One region of the Bacillus sp. Hm123 genome, then DNA from elsewhere that is predicted to be linked to it. Evidence: riboswitches for the same ligand, from Rfam matches in the RefSeq annotation. Region 1 holds a riboswitch; each other region holds the start of a gene.
What was found. Region 1 has a riboswitch for cobalamin ahead of ACSVDJ_RS14830 (ribonucleoside-diphosphate reductase subunit alpha). Riboswitches for the same ligand answer to the same signal wherever they lie in the genome.

Region 1 (5,379 bases):
TTGAGGTCCATCTAATGTTGCGAGTAACCCGATAATTTTTAAATACGCGTCTTGTTCCGTTTGTGATAAAGTTGAAAATTGCTTTACATCTTGTGTCATATCGACTTCGTTTGCTGTCCAAAAAAGCGAACGAATCCGTTGACGCAACGTATAAAACTGAGGGTAAGCGAGGTCGTTCCAATTTAAAATTCCGCTCGCTTCACCACCAAAAAGAGCTGTTGCCTTATTCGGACTTGCTGGATGTAAAACTTTCACCCGTTTTAATTTTTCCAATGTTGAGTCACTCCTTTCGTCCATTCCAATACTTTCTTCTCTTGTTGCCCACGAGGACTTTGTTCAATTTTTAACGGCTCATAACGGGATTCATAAAAGCGAGCAAGCTTTACCGCTGCATGACAAAACAATTCATCGCCACCGAATTGTGTATCCCCTGTGCCAAAAACGTAGACATGTTGCGGTTTATAACCGACTTCTGCAACGAAATCTTTGACGCTATCTGGCGTCGAACCCCGATCCCATGTAAACGAACCGAGAAATAAGGCATCGAATGCCCGGACATTTGGAACGGGGTCGGTTCCGATTTGATAGAGCGTGACATCAAACTGCTGATTTTGTAATTGTTCCGCAATCAATTCCGCCACTTCCTCGGTATTGCCACTCCATGATGCATAGGCAATTAAGAATGACACCACTCGCACTCCTCTATATCAGACGCTGTCGAACGCATATAGTATGTTGTTTTTATGTTAGATTTCCATACTTGAATATGGAGGTCGAGTAACACGGAAGCACGAATATTGTTCGGTACGTAAAGGTTAAACGACACAGCTTGATCGATATGGTGTTGGCGTGCTGCATTTTGTTTAATTGACCAACGCTGATCGACAATGTAAGCAGAGTGTCGGTAAACATCATACGTTCGATGATTTAAATCTGGTGCAACAACTGGTAATTTATAATCTTTTTTCTCTTCGTGATAAAAAGGTTTAAAAATCGGATCAATAGAAGCTGTTGAGCCTGCAATAACTGATGTGGAGCTATTTGGTGCAACCGCCATGACGTAGCCGTTGCGCATACCGTTTGTAGCCACTTCTTTTTTCAATGCAAGCCATTGCTCGGATTGATAGCCTTTTTGTTCAAAATAGTAACCTGTGTGCCAATCTGATCCTTCAAACAATGGATAGGCCTCTTTTTCTTTCGCTAACTCCATGGAAGATTTAATCGTTAAAAATGCTACTTTTTCATAAAGTTTATCGGCATAATTTACCGCTTCTTCTGATTCCCATTGAATGTTCTCTAATGCAAGCAAATGATGCCATCCGAACGTTCCAAGCCCAATACCGCGATAGCGACGATTCGTACGCTCTGCTTGAACAACTGGAATTTTGTTTAAATCAATTACGTTATCAAGCATTCGAACTTGAATCGGAATGAGACGTTCTAATACACCCGCTGGAACTGCCCGTCCAAGGTTGACAGATGACAAATTACACACGACAAAATCGCCCGGTTTTGAACGTGTCACGACGAGATCATTTTCTAATGTCACTGACTCAAAGGCAGTTGGGCTCATATTTTGCATAATTTCCGTACAAAGATTGCTAGAATAAATCATACCTTCATGTTTATTCGGGTTTGCGCGGTTTGCTTCATCCCGATAAAACATAAACGGTGTTCCTGTTTCTAACTGGCTCTTCATAATCCGTTTCATCACTTCGATCGCTGGCACTGTTTTTCTCGTTAAAGATGGATGTTGGACACATTCTTCATATTTTTCACGGAAAGAACCATTGCCACGCGTTTCATCGTAAAAATCTTCAAGCGAGTAACCCATCACCGTACGCACTTCATGTGGGTCAAATAAATGCCAATCTCCTCGTTGTTCTACTTGTTCCATAAATAAATCTGGCAAGCAGACCCCTGTAAAAATATCATGAGCTCGCAAACGCTCGTCTCCGTTGTTTAACTTTAAATCGAGGAAGGTAAGAATATCTTGATGCCAAACATCTAAATAAACCGCAATCGCTCCTTGACGCTGACCGAGTTGGTCGACACTGACCGCTGTATTATTCAATTGTTTAATCCACGGAAGAACACCACTTGATGCCCCTTTAAATCCACGAATGGAAGAGCCTCTAGCACGTACTTTCCCCATGTATACACCGATACCGCCACCGTACTTCGACAAGTTGGCAACATCGGTGTTGCTGTTATAAATTCCTTGTAAAGAATCATCAACCGTATCAATAAAGCAGCTGGATAGTTGTCCATGTGGCTTCCCAGCGTTGGCAAGTGTTGGTGTTGCCACTGTCATATAAAGCTGACTCATCGCCCAATACGCTTCTGCAATTTTTTCCACTCGTTGTACTTGCTCATCTTGCATCAACGTCATCGCGATCACGAGCCAACGTTCCTGTGGTAATTCTACTGGTTGATTATTGAAATCGACTGCGACATAGCGATCCATCAACGTTTTCAACCCGATATATGTAAAGAGTTGATCACGTTCTGGCACGATCAATTGACCGATCTCTTGTAGTTCGGATCGTTCATATTTTTCGATGAGCATTGGCGTATAAAGACCTTGCTCCACCAATTTCTCCACATGTTGATCAAAATTTGAATACGGTGCCATACCACGAAGAGCTTGTTGTGTGTCGTATACTTCGTGCAAATAGAGACGAGCTGCGATATATGTCCAATGAGGAGCGGCTTCATCTATGCAACTTAATGCTTCTAAAATCATCGCCGTCGTCCACGCCTTTACGGTTTCATCTGGATGACGTTCACGCCATTTTTCGCTCGCTTTTTCTAACAGTGCTATTTGCTCTGTTCCAAACTCCTTTTTCAGTGATGCTAAGATTGCTTCCTCATTTAATTTTTCACTTACAATTGTCATATACTTAAACCTCTCTCTCGCTTGTTCTTCTTAACTGCAAAATAAAAAGACGATCCACATCGGGGTTCGTCTGAATGATTGAATTTAATCTAGGAAACAAGCGAAAGAATATGCTATACTTGCATGTGGTCAATTCACTCGCTTCCAACTTCTCAATCCCCGAAGAACGTGTCGCTTGACGATGAGTGGCAGGTCTACTGGCTTACGCTTCCTCCTTCCGCCTGCCTTCCCGCAGCAAAAAGTGCTACAGTGGTTCTTCAAGACGGTCGTCAGCGCGTACAGTTGCGGGGACAGCTCCATTTGTTGGATTCCCTATTAAACCGTTACGGTACCACGACATCGTTATACTATATATTGTGTTTTTGTACTCATACTACCCTAACATGTTGTGTCTAAATCGTAAATAGGCAATTTTATTTATAGGTGTACAAACTGATTTTTTTCCTTCTTTTATTTTACATAAGTAAGATGAGTGGTCAACATATTGACAAACAAAAACAGTGGATTCCTGTTAGTTATTTTTTAGGTATTTTTAGGAGAGAATATTATATGATGCAGTAAAATTTTTGGTATAATCAAATATCTCAGCAATTCTTTTAGATTGGTTGAATATACTTTTAATTTGTTATAAGATTGTAATGAGAATAAATTGAGAATGACAATAATTCAATAACATTTTCAATAACGACGGAGGTATAGATATGACAGCTTCTACATTAGTAATGAAAGATTTACACGTAGCAATTGAGGGTAAAGAGATTTTAAAGGGTGTAAACCTTGAGATAAAAGGTGGAGAATTCCACGCGATTATGGGACCAAACGGAACAGGTAAATCAACATTATCTTCCGCAATCATGGGTCATCCGAAATATGAAGTGACAAAAGGTAGCATTGAACTTGACGGTGAAGACGTATTAGAAATGGAAGTAGACGAGCGCGCTCGTGCCGGCCTATTTCTTGCGATGCAATATCCAAGCGAAATTACAGGTGTAACAAATGCCGACTTCTTACGTTCTGCGATCAATAGCCGCCGTGAAGAGGGTGATGAAATTTCTTTAATGAAATTCATCCGTAAAATGGACGAAAAAATGGACTTCCTTGAAATGGATCAAGATATGGCGCAACGTTACTTAAACGAAGGCTTCTCTGGTGGAGAGAAAAAGCGTAACGAAATTTTGCAATTAATGATGATCGAGCCAAAAATTGCGATCCTTGATGAAATCGATTCTGGTTTAGATATCGATGCATTAAAAGTCGTTTCTAAAGGAATTAATGACATGCGTAGCAATGAGTTCGGATGCCTAATGATCACTCACTATCAACGTCTTTTGAACTACATCACTCCTGATAAAGTACATGTTATGATGCAAGGTCGTATCGTGAAATCAGGTGGACCTGAGCTTGCACAACGCTTAGAAGCAGAAGGATATGACTGGATTAAGCAAGAGCTTGGAATCGAAGACGAAACAGTGAATCAATAAGAGCCATTTTACGAAAGCTGATCACTAGGAGGATGAACATGACTGTAGAAACAAATTTACCAGTAGATCAAGAGTACGTTCGCTCATTTTCAGCGCAAAAAGGCGACGCTCAGTGGCTAACTGACTTGCGTTTAGCGGCTCTTGATAAAATAGATGTACTACCGTTACCAGTAGCGGAAAAAACAAAAATCGATAAATGGAACTTCACGCAATTTGCGGCTCATGAAGTGACAAGTGAAGGGTTTGCTTCTTTAGAAGAGCTTCCTGAAGAAGTGAAATCATTAATTGATATCGAGCAAGCAGACAAAAACCTTTACATTCAACGCAACCAAACGGCTGCTTTCTTATCTGTATCGGAAGAATTAAAGGCGCAAGGTGTCATCTTTACCGATATTCATACAGCGGTGAAAGAGCATAGCGAGCTTGTAGAAAAATACTTCATGACAGAAGCGGTCAAAGTCGATGAGCATAAATTAACGGCTTTACACGCAGCATTAATGAACGGAGGAACTTTCCTATACGTTCCGAAAAATGTTGAAGTGAAAGAACCGATTCAAGCGGTATATGTGCATGACCATGCGGATGCGGCGCTTTTCAACCACGTATTAGTCGTGGCAGAAGATAACAGTGTTGTCACTTACGTGGAAAACTATATATCCACAGTGGAAACAGAAAATGCTGTTGCGAATATCGTGACAGAAGTGATCGCTGGGCCAAATGCGAAAGTGGTGTACGGAGCGGTAGATCATTTAAATAGCGGTGTAACAACATATGTGAACCGTCGTGGAGTAACTGACCGCGATGCTCGCATTGATTGGGCACTTGGTCTAATGAACGATGGTGATACGGTATCAGAAAACGTCACGAACTTAATCGGTGCGGGTTCATTTGCTGATACGAAAACAGTTGTTGTCGGTCGCGGCAAGCAATCACAAAACTTCACAACGAAAGTCGTTCACTTCGGCAAAAACACAGAAGGCTATATTTTAAAACATGGCG
Region 2 (5,379 bases), 990 kb from region 1:
TTTTCGGTGAAAATAGCTAACGTTTTACTACCAGTCGTTAACATCACTGTCCCTTTTCTTTTGGCCGCTGCTTCCGCTGCTTCCTCATACGTCGATACATAAGTGATCAATGAAGAGTCTTCAAAGCTTTGTTCTTTTCTTTCAAATCGAATGTAAGGAATGTTAGCGGTAGCGGCCGCTAACATCGCATTTTTCGAGGCTTCTTCAGCAAATGGATGACTCGCATCAACGATTCCCTTTACACCCTGTTCCTTCATAAAGGCTTGCATTTGCTCGGCATCCATGCGACCAGCAACCGCTTTGATCCCCGCTTGAGTTAACTCCTTCAATGCATTTTCTGTCACCACGGTAGCGATTAACTCTCTTCCTTGCTCTTGAAGTGCGATCGCAAGCTCTCTCGCATCGCTTGTTCCGGCAATGAATAAAATCATTTCGTCGTTGTCACTTCCTCTTCATGATGATGATGGTCATGATGGTGATGATGATCAATATGCTCCATCGCCTCAAACCGATATTGACACGTATCACAGTTCATATACACTTCTCCGCCTAACGCTTCAGCTATCCGATCTTGAATGACCAATTCTAGCTTCGGATGGAAGCCGAAATATTCAGCCAATGCAAATTCGACTCCTGGATAAGCTGACTGAAATTGAGTCATCATTCCTTCTAAGCGCTTAATTAAAATGCCCGTAAAGAGGAAATACGGCAGTACAATCACTTTTTTGGCACCGAGACGAATCGTTTTTTCCACCGCCTCTTCTAACCTTGGAGAAGTCACACCGATAAAAGCAGGTTCTAAAATTGAGTAAGAAGCTTTTTCCCATAGTAATCTCGCAATCTTGTAAAGGTCACTGTTCGCATCTGGATCACTGCCTCCGCGTCCGAGTAAAATGACCGCTGTTCCTTCTTGTGGCTCGGCGGCATTCTCCCCTGTTTCTTCGATTCGATTTTTGCAAATTTCAATCGCTTCATGATGAATGCCGATCGGCTTTCCATACGTGAATTCAACAGTAGGATACTTTTCTTTCGCTTCATCAATCGCCGCTGGAATATGAATTTTTGAGTGCCCTGCTTGAAGAAGCATTAGCGGAATTAAAGCAACGGATGTTGCTCCTCTTGCGACACAAGCATCGATGCCTTTAGCAATATCTGGACGTTCAAATTCTAGAAAACAAGTTTCAATAATTAATTGATCATCTAGCTTAGGCGTTAATTGATTAACAAATATTCTAATTTGTTCATTACCTTCTGGGTCACGGCTGCCATGACCAACAAATAATACAGCTTTCATATTCGATCGTCTCCTTTAATCCCCGCACGGTGCAGGTTCAATCATAATTTTCGGTTCCATGTTGCGATACTCAAAGCCTTGAATATGTTTCACACGTTTGAAAAACTTGAACAAGCGCTCGTTCGGATGACCTTTTTCCTTATACTCAGCAACAATCCGTTCGATCAGTGGCACAATTTGATTTGGTTCAACGCCTTCCGCCACAGGCTGACCGGCATGAGCCGTTCTTCCAACTGGTTTCGCACCGAGGAATAAATCAAATTTTCCTTTTCTGAATACAAGCCCGATATCGTCATTGACCGCTTGATAACAAGCCATGCCACAGCCGTTGACACCGATATTCAGCGCTTTAGGCATCTCCATTCCACCGAGCTTTTGTTGCAGCTCTTCTGCGTATGGAATCGCATCCTTCTTTTCACCATCACAAAAGTCACATGCTTTAATCGCTAACACATCTCCAACCGGAGAAATGATAAAGCCAGCCTGTTGCAGTTGCTCTGTTAATTGTTGTGGCTCTTCCGTTGATACGCGTAAAATAATTTGGTGATGAGGCGTGTATTCAACAGAGCCTTCCTCTCCGGCAACAGCTGATAGTACAAGCAATTGCTGTGCAGAAAACTTTTTATTCGCTACCCCCGGACTAACAGCGACTTCAAAAATGGATTGGATCGGTGTGGGAAATACGACTTCTTTTGTCGGAAGCTCTTTGTTTTGATCGAGTAATTGCAACGCCTTCATGCCGAGTTCTAATAAAGGCGGAGCTTCTGCCTTCCCTTCATGAAGCGCCCACGGTTCGTTTTCACGCTTCAATCGTTCATGCGGCTTCAATGGTTGCTTCTCAGAAGTCAACGTATACTTTCGCTGATAGCCTCGTGGTGTGATCATTTTATTGTCATAAATAAACGTGGTAGAATTCCCGATCATAACCGTTGTCAACATCCCAATGTCATGCTCAAGCATGTCCGCTAACGTCGTTAAAATAACTTGTTCTCTATCCCGGTACGCACTTTTCACAAGCCCGACAGGTGTGTCAGGAGAACGATATTTTAATAGAATGCGCTGCGCCTCAACAATTTGTCTTGTGCGCTTTCCGCTTTTCGGATTATAAAGAGCAATAACGAAATCCGCTTGTCCTGCCGCGTCAATTCGCTTTTCAATTAACTCCCATGGCGTTAAGTGATCACTTAAACTGATCGTACAAGCATCGTGCATAACAGGCGCCCCGAGTAAAGAGGCACACGAATTAATCGCTGAAATACCGGGAATAATTTCTACTTCAACTCCATCCGCCTCTCTCCAGCCTTTTTCGACAAGCACCTCATAGACAAGACCTGCCATGCCATACACACCAGCATCTCCGCTCGAAATGACCGCCACTTTCTTTCCCTGTTCGGCATACTTCACCGCTGCCTGTGCACGACTCACTTCCTCGGACATTCCTGTACTGATCACCTCTTTGCCCTCGATAAAATTAGCGATCAATTCAACATACGTTTTATAACCGATAATGCAATCGCTTTCTTGGAGCGCTTCTTTCGCTCGTTCGGTAATATGCTTCTCACTGCCTGGACCGAAGCCAACTAGTAGTAATTTCCCTTTCATTGGACACCCTCCTCACTGAACAGCCTTTTTGACTTCACGATCTTTTTCAATCCCTTTTATGCGATCGTTCATAAGCTCCATTCCACTTCCATTATATGTATAAGTTAACGCTTCTTGCACAGGTTGACCGTTTTGTAAATGCTGATGGACAATCCTTTTGGCCATGAGCTCGTCCACCTCGTGATACCAAGCTCCTTCTGGATACACAACGACGACACAAGCATCTTTACAACGACCATTACATTTCGTTCTTGACGTATGCACACGAACATCGAGCTCTCGTTCTTTAATTTCCTCCCGAATCGCTTGCGTCACTTCTTCGCCGCCCTTTCGCATACAACTCGACCCATTACAAATCAACACGTGATGATTCATTTCTTTCAAATTCCAAGTCGTCATATGATCGCTCCTTTTCTATCAAAAAATCCTTAACTCCAAAAGAAGTTAAGGATTTTGTGTAATGATCCGTACGCTGCTCATGTGCAGCTCGTCCGCTCGATACAGCTATCCTACTCTTCCCTCCGAAGAATGATGAAAAAAAGGTAGAAGCAGGTCTCCTGGCTTACGGGTCTCTTTACTCTTGTCCCTTCCCAGCGCAACAAGCACCAGTGGTTATTGACAATTTCATCGCCGTTTACAGTAACGGGGGCTGCATCGGACTTGCACCGATTTCCCTATTATCCCTTGTGAATCAACAAAAGGGCACTCTTACCTTATTATTTAATTTAAATATGTCATTTATTTGAACAACTGCTTTAAGATTATCAGTAAACGCCTCATGTTGACAAGAATTTTTTTTATTTTTAGAAAATTATTAATGGATTCCACCCGGTTTCTATGCGAACCTGTTCAATGGCTTTTTGTCGCTTTTGTAAAAGAAAAGGGTCTTGTCGATCAAACAACAACCCGATCACAGTCCCGCTATGCCCAATAATTACTCCTCCCTGTAACTCGGTTGCCAAATCTACAAACAAACGAATCTTTGGCTTCGGTAAAAAACGTTCATTCACTTGCGAACTAGCTGTGGCAGCTCGCAAAATTTGTTCAACATTTCCGTCTGTAAGCCCTACTGTCATTTCGTAAAAAATCTGTTCTAATAATTGTTTTTCTGCTTCATTGTAATCCTTTTTATTACGGTGAAAAGCTCGCGTATTCACTCTTCCGCCACTATCAAAGCCGATGCAAACAAGCTCAGGCACGTGAGGAAATTCGTGCAAAAGCTCGCCTGTTTGCTGATTGATTGCTGTAATCCCTCGATGCATCACCCCATCTGTCGGCTCGATGTTCGCCGCGATCATCGCTTCCTCTTTCGCTGACAATGTAGCGCCGACACTTGCAGTGACCGCTCGAATCGTAGCGACGATATCGGCAGAACTGCTCGCCATCCCCTTTCCTACTGGAATAGATGAGGTAATAGACAAATATCCGCTTGGCGAGCGGCCCAACATTCGCAGCGTCTGTTCTGCGGCCATTAACGCTAATTTCTTTCCTTTCGTCTCTCCAATTAACGAACCTACTTGTGCAGGTGTAAATCTCGCTTCACTATATAAAGGACTAGGAAAGGTAAATAAAAATGGCTGCCCATCGATCTCCCCTTGCGCTAGCTCTCCAAATGTCCCAAAGCATTTCCCTATCCCTACTCGCATGTACAAACCTCTTTTCTACGCTGTCGATTGGCTAATATTTATAACAATTTATTATAATCTTATTCTTTTTTTCTTCCAAGCGGTTGTGATTTTGTCTCTTAATGACGAAATTTTAATTATTTTTATTTTGAATTTTGCACATAATGAAATAAGCGTGGTCAACCATAATAATATTTGGTTGACAACTTATGTTACCATTCATTAAAATAACGTTAACATTTGTTTTTATTTTATTGATTTGTTATTATAGGAGGTTGGAAAAATGAGTAAACAGCACGAGAAATTAAGAATGTTGATGACGACCGCTCTATTTGCGGCGATTATTGGTATTATGGCGCAAATTACGATTCCGCTGCCGTTAGTTCCGATCACAGGGCAAACGTTAGCTGTCGGTTTGGCTGCTACAATTTTAGGTTCACGATACGGCGCGTTATCAGCGATTGTCTATATGTTCATCGGCGCAGTTGGTGTTCCTGTATTCTCTGGTATGAGCGCTGGAATGGGCGTCATTTTCGGTCCGACGGGTGGGTATATTGTTAGCTTTATTTTTTCCGCTTTTATTATCGGTTTGTATATCGAAAAAACGTCGGCCACTGTAACACAAGCATTTATTGCGAATATCATTGGGATGTTAGTTAACTTAGCCATTGGAACCGCTTGGCTGAAAGTAATGGCGAACCTTTCTTGGATGGAAGCATTCGTCGGCGGATTTGCCCCATTTATTATCGGGGGGATCATCAAAGCGATCTTGGCGGCTTGGATCGGTATTCTCGCTCGCAAACGATTGCAATCAGCTCGCCTTTTACCGTCATCCGCGAACGCATCTATTTAATACAA
Region 3 (5,379 bases), 1.6 Mb from region 1:
AGATGGCTACTCTTCGCTTTGGCTTAACGTCCACGGTCATCGTCGCTCAGAAATTGATGAGGCGATTAAAGCTCAGCTTGATAAAATTGCTCATTCTACTTTATTAGGGGCGGCTAATGTGCCATCGATTGAGTTAGCGGAACAATTAGTTAAGCTGGCACCGGAAAAGCTAACGCGTGTCTTTTACTCGGATAGCGGGGCAGAAGCGGTGGAAATTGCCATTAAAATGGCCTATCAATATTGGCAAAACAAAGGAATAACGACGAAAACGAAATTTGTGACGATGTCTAACGGCTATCACGGGGATACGGTTGGGGCGATTAGTGTCGGCGCCATCGATATTTATCACCGCGTCTATAGCTCGCTAATGTTTAACTCTTACGTCGTACCATTCCCGGCAACATACCGTCATCCTTCTGGCGATGAAGCAACGGTGAAGCGAGAGTCACTTGAGGCGATTCGTCAATTATTTGAAGAGAAGCACGAGGAAATTGCAGGTGTGATGGTCGAGTCGCTGATGCAAGGAGCTGGCGGAATGAATATGATGCCACCGGGGTATTTAAAAGCATTGGAAGCACTTTGCCGCGAGTTTGATATTTTACTTGTTGTGGACGAAGTAGCGACAGGCTTCGGTCGGACAGGAAAGATGTTTGCTGTTGAATATGAAGACGTCCAACCAGATATTATGACGGTTGCTAAAGGAATCACCGGGGGCTATTTGCCAATCGCGGCAACGATAACAACGGAAAAAGTTTATGCTGCTTTTTATGCGGATTACACAGAAATGAAAACCTTCTTCCATGGACATTCTTATACAGGAAATCAGCTCGGCTGTGCCGCTGCTTTAGCGAATTTAAAGATTTTTGAAAAAGAGCGATTAGTCGATCAAGCGGCTAAAAAAGCCGAATACGTCAAGGAAATCCTAGCTGAACTTGCCAAATTGCCGCAAGTCGGGGATGTTCGTCAGCTTGGACTAATGTGCGGGATTGAAATTGTGAAGGATAAAGAAACGAAAGAACCGTTTCCGTGGGAAGAGCGTGTTGCGTATAAAGCCACGTTAAGAATGCGAGAACTTGGCATGCTGACAAGACCGCTCAGTGACGTGATCGTTTTCATGCCACCGCTCGCTACAAGCTTTGAAGAACTGACACAAATGGGGCAAATCATGAAACAAGCGATTGAAGAAATTCAGCTTGTTCAGCAACGATAAAAACAATCCGCAGAGGTCGTCTCTGCGGATTGTTTTTATCCAGCTTGCGATAAGTCAACATCGATTCACTAACGTTCATCGTGTTTCCTTTATCTCGTGCGGAATGCTCCAGTCCATACGTCGCCAAACAGCGCCTTTCGCTTTAGTTATCATCTAGCTGCGCCTCCTAGACACTCGAGTCAAATAACCTGCCCCTTACAAGGCTAACGCCTTTCCAGCGTCAGAACATTTGCTTGTCGTGTCTGGACAGTCGCCTCCGCTTTAGTTACTACATGCCAATGTCTTGACCGCCGTTTTGTTTTGTGAAGTGGTTGTTTGGTATTTTGTCTATTTTTGATGCTTCGTGAGAATCTAGGATTTGACGGAGACCAAATATTAGGTAAACCCCTGTAGCCATTAGTAGAAGGAATAATCCGATAACGATTACTAATTTCATATGAATCCACTCCTTTCAAATTACAGTAGTCTATTATACTTGTATTCTAGCGGATACATATGGAAAATTCAAACTTCTTCCGTTGATTTTTTGAAAGAGCGAAAAAGGGCGTGGAAGTGGGATTAAAATTGTGTATAATTAGTGTTAATAAATCATACATATGCTTGATTAGGTGAAGCCATGGAAAGCGGCTTCTTAAAAGGGGAAGCTGGTGTAAATCCAGCGCGGTCCCGCCACTGTGAGTGAGATTGTTCATTTCACGAGCCAGAAAACCTGCCTGTATCACAAGCACCGACAAACCTACGAGGATAGGGTGGTGTGAAAGGGCAGAATCTACCCTTTTTCACTGCACACCTCTATTACGTAGAGGTGTTTTTTAATTTTATAAACATAAAGGAGAGAATAGAAAAGATGAAAAAACTATCGACTTCGATTTTATCGATGCTACTAGCGGCTGGGGTGCTCGCTGGTTGCGGTGAAGAGAAAGCGGCTCCGGAAAAAGAGCAAACGAATCCACCGAAAGAAACGCAAGAAGCGGCGTTTCCAGTGACGATTAAAGATGGTGCAGGGAAAGACGTTGTTATTGACGAAGATCCTGAACGCATCGTTTCTCTCGTTCCGAGCAACACGGAAATCGCGTTTGAATTAGATCTTGGGAAAGAAATTGTTGGGGTAAATGATTATGATAATTATCCAGAAGAAGTGACAAAGATCGAGAAAATCGGCGGTATGGATTTTAATGTTGAAAAGATTATTAGTTTAAATCCTGATCTAGTGTTAGCTCAAGCATCTGGTGCTCATAATTCGAAAGATGGCTTGAAGCAATTAGAAGACGCTGGCATTGATGTACTAGTTGTGAACGATGCTCAAAACTTTGACGAAGTGTATGAGTCAATTGAAATGATCGGTCAAGCGACAGGGAAAGCAAAAGAAGCGGATGAAGTCGTGGCTGATATGAAGGAAGATGTCGCAGAAATTGAGAAGCAAGCTGAAGCGATTACAGAAGACGAAATGAAAAATGTGTTTGTTGAAGTTCAACCAGCACCTGAAATTTACACGCCAGGAAAAAACACATTTATGAATGAAATGCTTGAAATCATTCATGCGAAAAATGCTTCAGCGGACTTAGATGGCTGGAAAGCAATTACGGAAGAAGCAGTCATTGAGAAGAATCCAGATGTTATCATCACAACTTATGGGTATTATATTGAAAAGCCGGTAGAGCAAGTGTTGAGCCGCAAAGGGTGGGAAAATGTAGCTGCGATCAAAAATAAAGAAGTGCACGATGTCCAGTCTGACTTAGTATCCCGTACAGGTCCTCGTCTGACAGAAGGATTAGAGCAACTTGCTGAAGCGGTTTATCCAGATGTTTTTAAGAAATAAAGTTTCCGCCTACGTTATTGCCTTTGCTTTTTTTATTATAGCGGTATTAGCCGGTATCTCGATCGGAACGATGCACGTTCCGGTTCGGGATATCGTCTTCTTATTATCCCACCATTTTTTCGGTACATCGATTAGCGGTATCGATCCATCCTTTGATAGTGTTGTTTGGAATATTCGTTTTCCACGCGTGTTGCTTGCTGGGCTCGTTGGCGCTTCGTTGGCGGTAGCAGGAGCGGCCTTTCAAGGGCTGTTACGCAACCCTTTAGCTGATCCCTATACGTTAGGGGTGTCATCTGGTGCATCCGCGGGGGCAGTGATGGTACTATTCTTTAATATTCAACTTCCTTTATTTGAACGATTCACGTTGCCGATTGTGAGCGTTATTGCGGCGATTGTTACTATTTTTATCGTTCTTTTATTTGCTCAAGCGATTGAGCGGTCGCTCAAAGTAGAGACGATCATTCTGACAGGAATTATTTTTAGTTCTTTTTTAGGGGCGATGATTTCGTTAATGATCGCGCTTACAGGGGAAGAGTTACGGCAAATTATCGGCTGGCTGCTTGGCAGTGTGTCGATGAGAGGCTGGGATTATATTCAGTTGATCGTCCCATTTTTCTTAGTCGGGACGTTGGTGCTCGTGCTCCATTCTGCAGAGTTGAATGCGATGACTTTCGGTGAGGAGAAGGCGCAACATTTAGGCGTTGATGTTCGCAGGAAAAAACTTGTGATTTTAGGCGCTGGCTCGATGTTAACGGGTGCTGCGGTGGCGGTTTCCGGAACGATTGGCTTTGTTGGTCTAGTTATTCCGCATTTTATCCGACTCGTGTGGGGACCGGATCACCGTCATTTACTGCCATTATCTGTTTTGATTGGGGCTGGCTTTTTAATTTTAACCGATTTAGTGTCGCGAACGATTATTTCTCCGACGGAACTACCGATTGGTGTCATTACTTCAGTCATTGGTGCTCCGGTGTTCGCCATGATTCTATTGCGTAAGCGAAGGAAAGGAAGAGGTGCTGCATGATAAACGTAGAACAAGTCGCCGGTGGTTACGGCAATCGAACGATTGTGAATCAGCTATCTTTTTCTGTTCAGCAAGGAGAGCTGTTTGGCATATTAGGACCAAATGGCAGCGGTAAAACGACGTTAATGAAAATGTTGAGTGGCGTCGTGCCGATCCAAGCGGGGGAAGTGACGATTCAAGGTCGAAAGCTCAAGGAATTCTCGGCGAAGGAATTAGCGAAAGTCATCGCCGTATTGCCGCAGGATACGTCCTTGCCCTTTGCTTATACGGTAAAAGAAACCGTCTCGCTCGGCCGCTACGCTCATCAAAGCGGACTATTCCCGGTGTGGAAGCGAGAAGATGAAGAAGCGGTGTTGCGAGCAATGGAAGGCACCGGAACGATGCGCTTCGCTGAGAAAACGTTAGACTCGTTGTCTGGTGGCGAGCGGCAACGCGTATATTTGGCTCAGGCGCTTGCCCAAGAGCCAGAAATTTTGTTGCTTGATGAACCGACGAATCACCTCGACCTTTCGTTTCAAAAAGAGCTGCTCGATTTATTGAAAAAGATGACGAGAGAAACAGGGCTCACGGTGGTCTCTATTTTCCATGATTTGAATTTAGCTTCACTTTATTGTGATCGCCTGCTGTTAATGGAAAACGGTCGCATTCATGGACTTGGCGTGCCGAGTGAAGTGTTGAAGGAAGAGCATATTCATTCCGTTTACCAAACGGCTGTGCAAAAGCGGCCGCATCCAGAAGTGCCAAAGCCACAAATGAGCATTCTTCCGTTGAAAATTGAGGAAGATGAAGCCCCGATTGAAATGGACGGCTCGCTTATTCGGCAAAGTGAAGAATTCATCGCCATTGATTCTCCGATTTTATTGAAAACTTTATCAGCAGGCGTCATTGGAGCTGGTTGGGGCTGGCATCGAAGCTTCGTCAATCGTCATGTCGATCAAGATTATAACTGTGACGATTTTAAAGAAGAGATGAAGCAATTTCTTGAGACGCATCATTTTGATGTGAATGAAACAGTTGGGATGATGACGGCGGTGGATCTAGAATATGTGTCTTATCGACTCGTTGAACAAGATGGGCTGTCTGTTTTCGCTGTCGTGACGGCTGGTGTTGGAAATGCTGTCGATGTGTCGCGGGCGATGGAGCATGAAACGATTATGCAACCGGGAACGATCAACACATGGGTATTTGCCAATGCTCACCTTTCAGAAGAAGCGTTTGTGCAAGCGATTATGACCGCCACCGAAGCGAAAGTGAAAGCGTTGTTTGATTATGGAGTGAAAGATCCGCTCACAGGCACATTTGCCACAGGAACATCGACTGACAGCA
Region 4 (5,379 bases), 980 kb from region 1:
TAAAATGCTGGAGTACACCATCAGGCAAAATAATATGTGAAAAGGGTTGATTAAGCTCTAGCTGCTGAACGTCCATTTGGATTAATTCAAGTAAATCGGGCTGATGTTTCAGAAACGCTTTCGCTTTTTTATTAGCGACCTTTAACATGTCACCACTATGATCGATGCCTGTTACGGGTATCCCTTTTCGGCAAAGTTCTACGGCAATTCGCCCTGTACCAACCCCTATTTCTAACACTTGTTGCTGAGGATCACCGTTTGCAAGGAAGTCGCAATAAAAGGAGACTCCTGACTTCCCTGCAAATTGATCATAATAATCTGCTTCCATGTTTTCATAAACAGCAGTTGGCTCTTTCAAATGCCTTTCTCCTTGCAGCCCGCATCTATTACACAAGCTGCCAGCCAACTCATATAAGGATGTCCCTTTAGGAACGCCATTTTTTGTATCTCCCGCCCATTCATCGTAAATAAATCCGCATACTTGACATGTGGTGATGGACATTAAATCACCTCTCTTTCCGACTGCTGGATCATCCCTTCCGATAAATAAGTAATATGGATTTTGTTCGTCAAAGGATGGACGATAATATCGGCTTCCACTCGAAAAACTTCCTTGAGCATGTCCGTTGTCAGCACTTCAGCTGGTGTACCCGATATAATCATTTCGCCGTTGTCAATGACATAGATACGATCGCAATAAGCCGCCGCTAAATTTAAATCATGTAAAGCGGCGAAGACCGTCATGTTCAGCTTGCGAACAAGGTCTAGTAGTTGGAGCTGATGATGAATGTCTAAATGATTCGTCGGTTCGTCTAATACTAGCACTTGTGCTTCTTGAGCGAGGGCACGGGCGATCATCACTCTTTGCTTCTCTCCACCTGATAAGGAGGAGAACGGTGTATGGATGAAATCCGTCATTCCCACCTTTTGAAGACAATGATCCATCACTTGATGATCCTTTTTTGAATCCGCTTCCAGAAACTTTTTATGTGGAGAGCGCCCCATCGAGACAATTTCAGCTACGGTAAAATCAAATAACGACGGTGTTTCTTGACTAACGACCGCTAATTTTTGGGCCACATTGCGCGAGGAAAGCTTGAAAATATTTTCGTCATCTAATGTGATCATTCCCGCATCAGGCTTGAGCACGCGATAGATGTTTTTCAAAAGGGTTGATTTGCCACTTCCGTTCGGTCCTATGAGACCAACAAACTCTCCTGAAGCAATATCCGCATGAACGTTTTTCAACAATGGTTTCTTTTCAATACTTGAGCTTATATTTTGTACAGAGATGTTCACCCTACTTCTCCCCTCCAAAAGCGTAATGGCTTCTTCTTAGCATCCATAGAAAGAATGGTCCACCGCAAAGTGCTGTCACAATCCCAATCGGCATTTCTTCTGGAGCAATCACTTGTTTGGCAACTATATCTGCCCACACGAGGAAGATCGCTCCGATTAAAGCGCTAATCGGTAACACTTTTTGATGATCCGATCCGACCATTAAACGAACAATGTGAGGCACCATTAGGCCAAGAAAGCCGATGGAACCGCATACAGATACGAGCACGCCTGTCATTAAAGCAGTAGTGACAATCAGAACTTTTCTAAACGTTTCAACATTCACTCCTAACGTGACCGCTGCCTCTTCCCCCATTAACAAAATGTTCAACGCCCGATATTGAGACCATAAAAATAGAAACCCTAAACATATGACAAGGGCGGGAATAGGAATATACTCCCACTTAGCACCTGCCAGGCTCCCCATCATCCAAAACATCGCATCTCTTATTCCTTCTTCTTTCGGTGCTGATATCACAATAAAGCTGGTAATAGCAGAAAGCACCATGGAAATAGCGATCCCCGCTAATAATAATCTCACTGTTGAAATCTTTCCGCCCACTTGAGCTAGAAAATACACAAGAATAATAGAAAGCAAGGAGCCGATAAAGGCAGCCGTGATTAGCGCATACTGTCCGAATATGGAAAAGGCCCCAAATATAATCACTAACGTAGCACCAACTGATGCGCCAGAAGATACACCTAATATGTACGGATCGGCTAATGAGTTGCGAACAAGCGCTTGAACGGATGTTCCGTTGATCGCTAAGCCAGCTCCAGCAATGACAGCTAATATCACTCTCGGAAACCTTAAATTCCAAACAATATTTTCTTGAGCGGCTGACCAGTCTTTTGTGATCACATGCTCAAGAGAAAAGGCTTTTGACAGAGCAATCTTCCATACAGTCAGCGGATGAATCGATACAGGCCCTACCATAATCGCGATCGTAATAGAAACAACAAGAACGCTAATTAAAAAAAAGATAAAAAAAGACAGCTTATAATTGACGCTCGATTTCTTTCTTTTTTCGATGGAAATTGTTTGTACTTGCTCGATTGGTAACTCCCCCTTCACATCAATGTCATATGTTTTTCTGACAAATAAAAAGAGCATTTAAACCCGTCGAGTTTAAATGCTCACAAAAAAGATTGTCTATGCATAAAACTAGCACAACGATCATACTTTCCGTCAACACCCCCTATATCCCGTAGGTTATTTCGTATTTACTAAACGGGCAGGTCTCCTGACTCATCTTCTACACTCCCTGAGCCTTCCCGTTATTCACAGTGGCATGTTTCAGGTCGCTCTGACTTACAGTGGCGGGAACCGTGCCGGACTTTCACCGAACTTCCCTTTTAAGCTATACATATTTTCGAGTAAATATAGCACCTGTCTAATAATAAATATGAACTTTTCTAAATATTACTACATTAAAGCTAAAAATGTCTACCATTATCAAAATAGTGGAAAGTTTAATATTTTGTCGCACTTAGTTCTTTCAAGTCAAAACCCCCTGCAGAGAACTTCTCCACAAGGGGGTGATATTACTGATTCAATTCTGCTCGTTCTTCTTCGGTAAAAACACGTGATCTAGTAAGAAAACGCTTACCTTCTCGTCCTTCTAATGAAAACATTCCACCTTGACCATCAACAACATCGATGATTAGCTGGGTATGCTTCCAATAGTCAAATTGAGCGGCATTCATGTAAAAAGGACAACCACCAATTTCCCCTAATAAGACATCGCTTCGGCCAGTTAAAAAATCTCCTTCTGGATAGCACATCGGCGAGCTGCCATCACAGCACCCACCGGACTGATGAAACATTAAAGGCCCATGTCTTTCCTTTAACTTCTCAATTAATTGTAAGGCTGCTGCTGTTGCGGTTACGCGTTCAACGATTGAAAATCCCTCCTTCTATTTAGAAGAATCCAAGAGCATCCTCGCTATAGCTGACGAGCAAGTTTTTCGTTTGTTGGTAGTGAGACAGCATCATTAAGTGATTTTCGCGTCCGATTCCTGACATTTTGTAACCACCGAACGCCGCATGAGCTGGGTACGCATGATAACAGTTCGTCCACACACGTCCGGCTTGAATACCGCGCCCCATTTCATAAGCAAGATTCATATTTCTTGACCAAACACCGGCACCAAGTCCATATAACGTATCATTGGCGATTTGCAGTGCTTCTTTTTCATCTTTAAACGTAGTGACAGACACGACAGGGCCAAAAATTTCTTCTTGGAAAATACGCATACTGTTATCTCCTTTAAAGACGGTTGGCTTCATGTAGTAGCCGTTTTCAAAACCGGCGAATTGATTGCGCTCGCCACCTGTTAAGCAAGCGGCTCCTTCTTGTTTACCGATATCAACATAGGAAAGAATTTTCTCCATTTGTTCATTAGAAGCTTGAGCCCCCATCATCGTTTCCGTATCTAGTGGATTGCCTGTTTTGATTTGCTTCACGCGTTCTAATGCTCGCTCCATAAATTGATCATAGATCGATTCTTGAATGAGCGCTCGTGATGGACATGTACATACTTCCCCTTGATTTAAAGCAAATAGAACAAATCCTTCAACCGCTTTATTTAAGTACGCATCATCTTGAGCCATGACATCTTCAAAGAAAACATTCGGTGATTTACCACCAAGCTCAAGTGTGACAGGAATAATATTTTGTGATGCATATTGCATAATTAAGCGGCCCGTCGTTGTTTCTCCAGTGAACGCAACTTTCGCAATTCGTGGGCTAGTGGCTAGTGGCTTACCGCATTCTAAGCCGAAGCCGTTGACAATATTCACGACTCCTGGAGGTAAAATATCACCAATCAGCTCCATTAATACTAGAATCGAGGCAGGTGTTTGCTCGGCTGGTTTAAGTACAACACAGTTTCCGGCTGCTAAAGCAGGAGCCAGCTTCCAAACTGCCATCAAGAGCGGGAAGTTCCATGGAATGATTTGACCGACAACTCCAAGCGGCTCTTGGAAATGGTAGGCGACTGTTTTTTCATCAATTTGACTTAAAGACCCTTCTTGAGCTCGAATTGCTCCGGCAAAATAACGGAAGTGATCAATCGCTAGCGGCAGATCCGCATTTAAAGTTTCACGAACTGCTTTGCCGTTATCCCATGTTTCAGCGACGGCAAGCATTTCTAAGTTCTCTTCCATACGATCAGCGATTTTGTTTAAGATAATCGCGCGCTCTGTTGGAGAAGTTTTTCCCCATGCTTCTTTCGCCGCATGAGCAGCGTCTAAAGCTCTTTCAACATCTTCTTCTTGAGAACGAGCGACTTCACAGAACGCCCCTCCCGTAACAGGTGTGACGTTGGAGAAATATTCCCCATTGACTGGAGGTGTCCATTCGCCATTAATCCAGTTGTCATATCTCTTCTTAAAGCTTACCTTCGCATCAGCTTGTCCTGGTTGAGCATAAATCATATGATTACCTCCCCTGTTCGTTCATACACTACACACATTTCGATCAAGCGGTTACAAAACTACATAGTTAGCACGATTCGACCATTAATTTTTCCTTGTTCCATTTGGTCAAATACGTCATTGATCGCATCTAATGGAGCCGATTCAATAATCGCACGAACTTTTCCGCGAGCAGCGAAATCGAGTGCTTCTTGCATATCTTTTCTCGTTCCAACAATTGAACCTTTCACAGCTACACCATTTAACACCGTATCAAAGATTGGAATCGGAAGTTCATCATTCGGTAAGCCAACAACGACTAAGCTACCGCCACGCTTTACGGATTGATAGGCTTGTTCGAACGCTTTTTTCGTCACCGCTACACTGATCGCTGCTTGTACACCGCCAACCGCTTTTTGAATCGCTTCTACCGGGTCCGTTTCCATACCGTTCACTGTATAATCTGCACCTAGCTTAGTTGCTAATTCTAGTTTTTCCTTTTGAATATCGACTGCTACGACGTTGAATCCCATCGCTTTAGCATATTGAAGAGCAATATGTCCAAGACCACCAATTCCATAAATCGCGACCCAATCTCCAGGCTTGGCTTCCGATACTTTTAA

Region 2: linked by a shared signal. The riboswitch ahead of ACSVDJ_RS09330 ((2Fe-2S) ferredoxin domain-containing protein) and the one ahead of ACSVDJ_RS14830 (ribonucleoside-diphosphate reductase subunit alpha) in region 1 are both predicted to bind cobalamin.
Region 3: linked by a shared signal. The riboswitch ahead of ACSVDJ_RS04040 (ABC transporter substrate-binding protein) and the one ahead of ACSVDJ_RS14830 (ribonucleoside-diphosphate reductase subunit alpha) in region 1 are both predicted to bind cobalamin.
Region 4: linked by a shared signal. The riboswitch ahead of ACSVDJ_RS09410 (iron chelate uptake ABC transporter family permease subunit) and the one ahead of ACSVDJ_RS14830 (ribonucleoside-diphosphate reductase subunit alpha) in region 1 are both predicted to bind cobalamin.

What each region holds. Positions count from the first base shown of each region.
Region 1 covers NZ_CM200277.1:2,818,491-2,823,869, reverse strand. Annotated here, with positions in the region: gene ACSVDJ_RS14840 (ribonucleotide-diphosphate reductase subunit beta) at 1-297, opposite strand, end outside; gene ACSVDJ_RS14835 (flavodoxin) at 261-689, opposite strand; gene ACSVDJ_RS14830 (ribonucleoside-diphosphate reductase subunit alpha) at 677-2,899, opposite strand; cobalamin riboswitch at 3,070-3,251, opposite strand; gene sufC (Fe-S cluster assembly ATPase SufC) at 3,601-4,380, shown strand; gene sufD (Fe-S cluster assembly protein SufD) at 4,419-5,379, shown strand, end outside.
Region 2 covers NZ_CM200277.1:1,823,513-1,828,891, forward strand. Annotated here, with positions in the region: gene cobK (precorrin-6A reductase) at 1-431, opposite strand, end outside; gene ACSVDJ_RS09320 (sirohydrochlorin chelatase) at 428-1,294, opposite strand; gene cobJ (precorrin-3B C(17)-methyltransferase) at 1,310-2,896, opposite strand; gene ACSVDJ_RS09330 ((2Fe-2S) ferredoxin domain-containing protein) at 2,909-3,295, opposite strand; cobalamin riboswitch at 3,427-3,621, opposite strand; gene ACSVDJ_RS09335 (GHMP family kinase ATP-binding protein) at 3,700-4,542, opposite strand; gene ACSVDJ_RS09340 (biotin transporter BioY) at 4,805-5,374, shown strand.
Region 3 covers NZ_CM200277.1:773,994-779,372, forward strand. Annotated here, with positions in the region: gene bioA (adenosylmethionine--8-amino-7-oxononanoate transaminase) at 1-1,210, shown strand, start outside; gene ACSVDJ_RS04035 (hypothetical protein) at 1,479-1,646, opposite strand; cobalamin riboswitch at 1,800-1,941, shown strand; gene ACSVDJ_RS04040 (ABC transporter substrate-binding protein) at 2,058-3,029, shown strand; gene ACSVDJ_RS04045 (FecCD family ABC transporter permease) at 2,992-4,053, shown strand; gene ACSVDJ_RS04050 (bifunctional ABC transporter ATP-binding protein/adenosylcobinamide amidohydrolase) at 4,050-5,379, shown strand, end outside.
Region 4 covers NZ_CM200277.1:1,838,923-1,844,301, forward strand. Annotated here, with positions in the region: gene ACSVDJ_RS09400 (methyltransferase domain-containing protein) at 1-502, opposite strand, end outside; gene ACSVDJ_RS09405 (ABC transporter ATP-binding protein) at 502-1,299, opposite strand; gene ACSVDJ_RS09410 (iron chelate uptake ABC transporter family permease subunit) at 1,301-2,335, opposite strand; cobalamin riboswitch at 2,556-2,747, opposite strand; gene ACSVDJ_RS09415 (DUF779 domain-containing protein) at 2,884-3,240, opposite strand; gene adh (aldehyde dehydrogenase) at 3,260-4,777, opposite strand; gene adhP (alcohol dehydrogenase AdhP) at 4,837-5,379, opposite strand, start outside.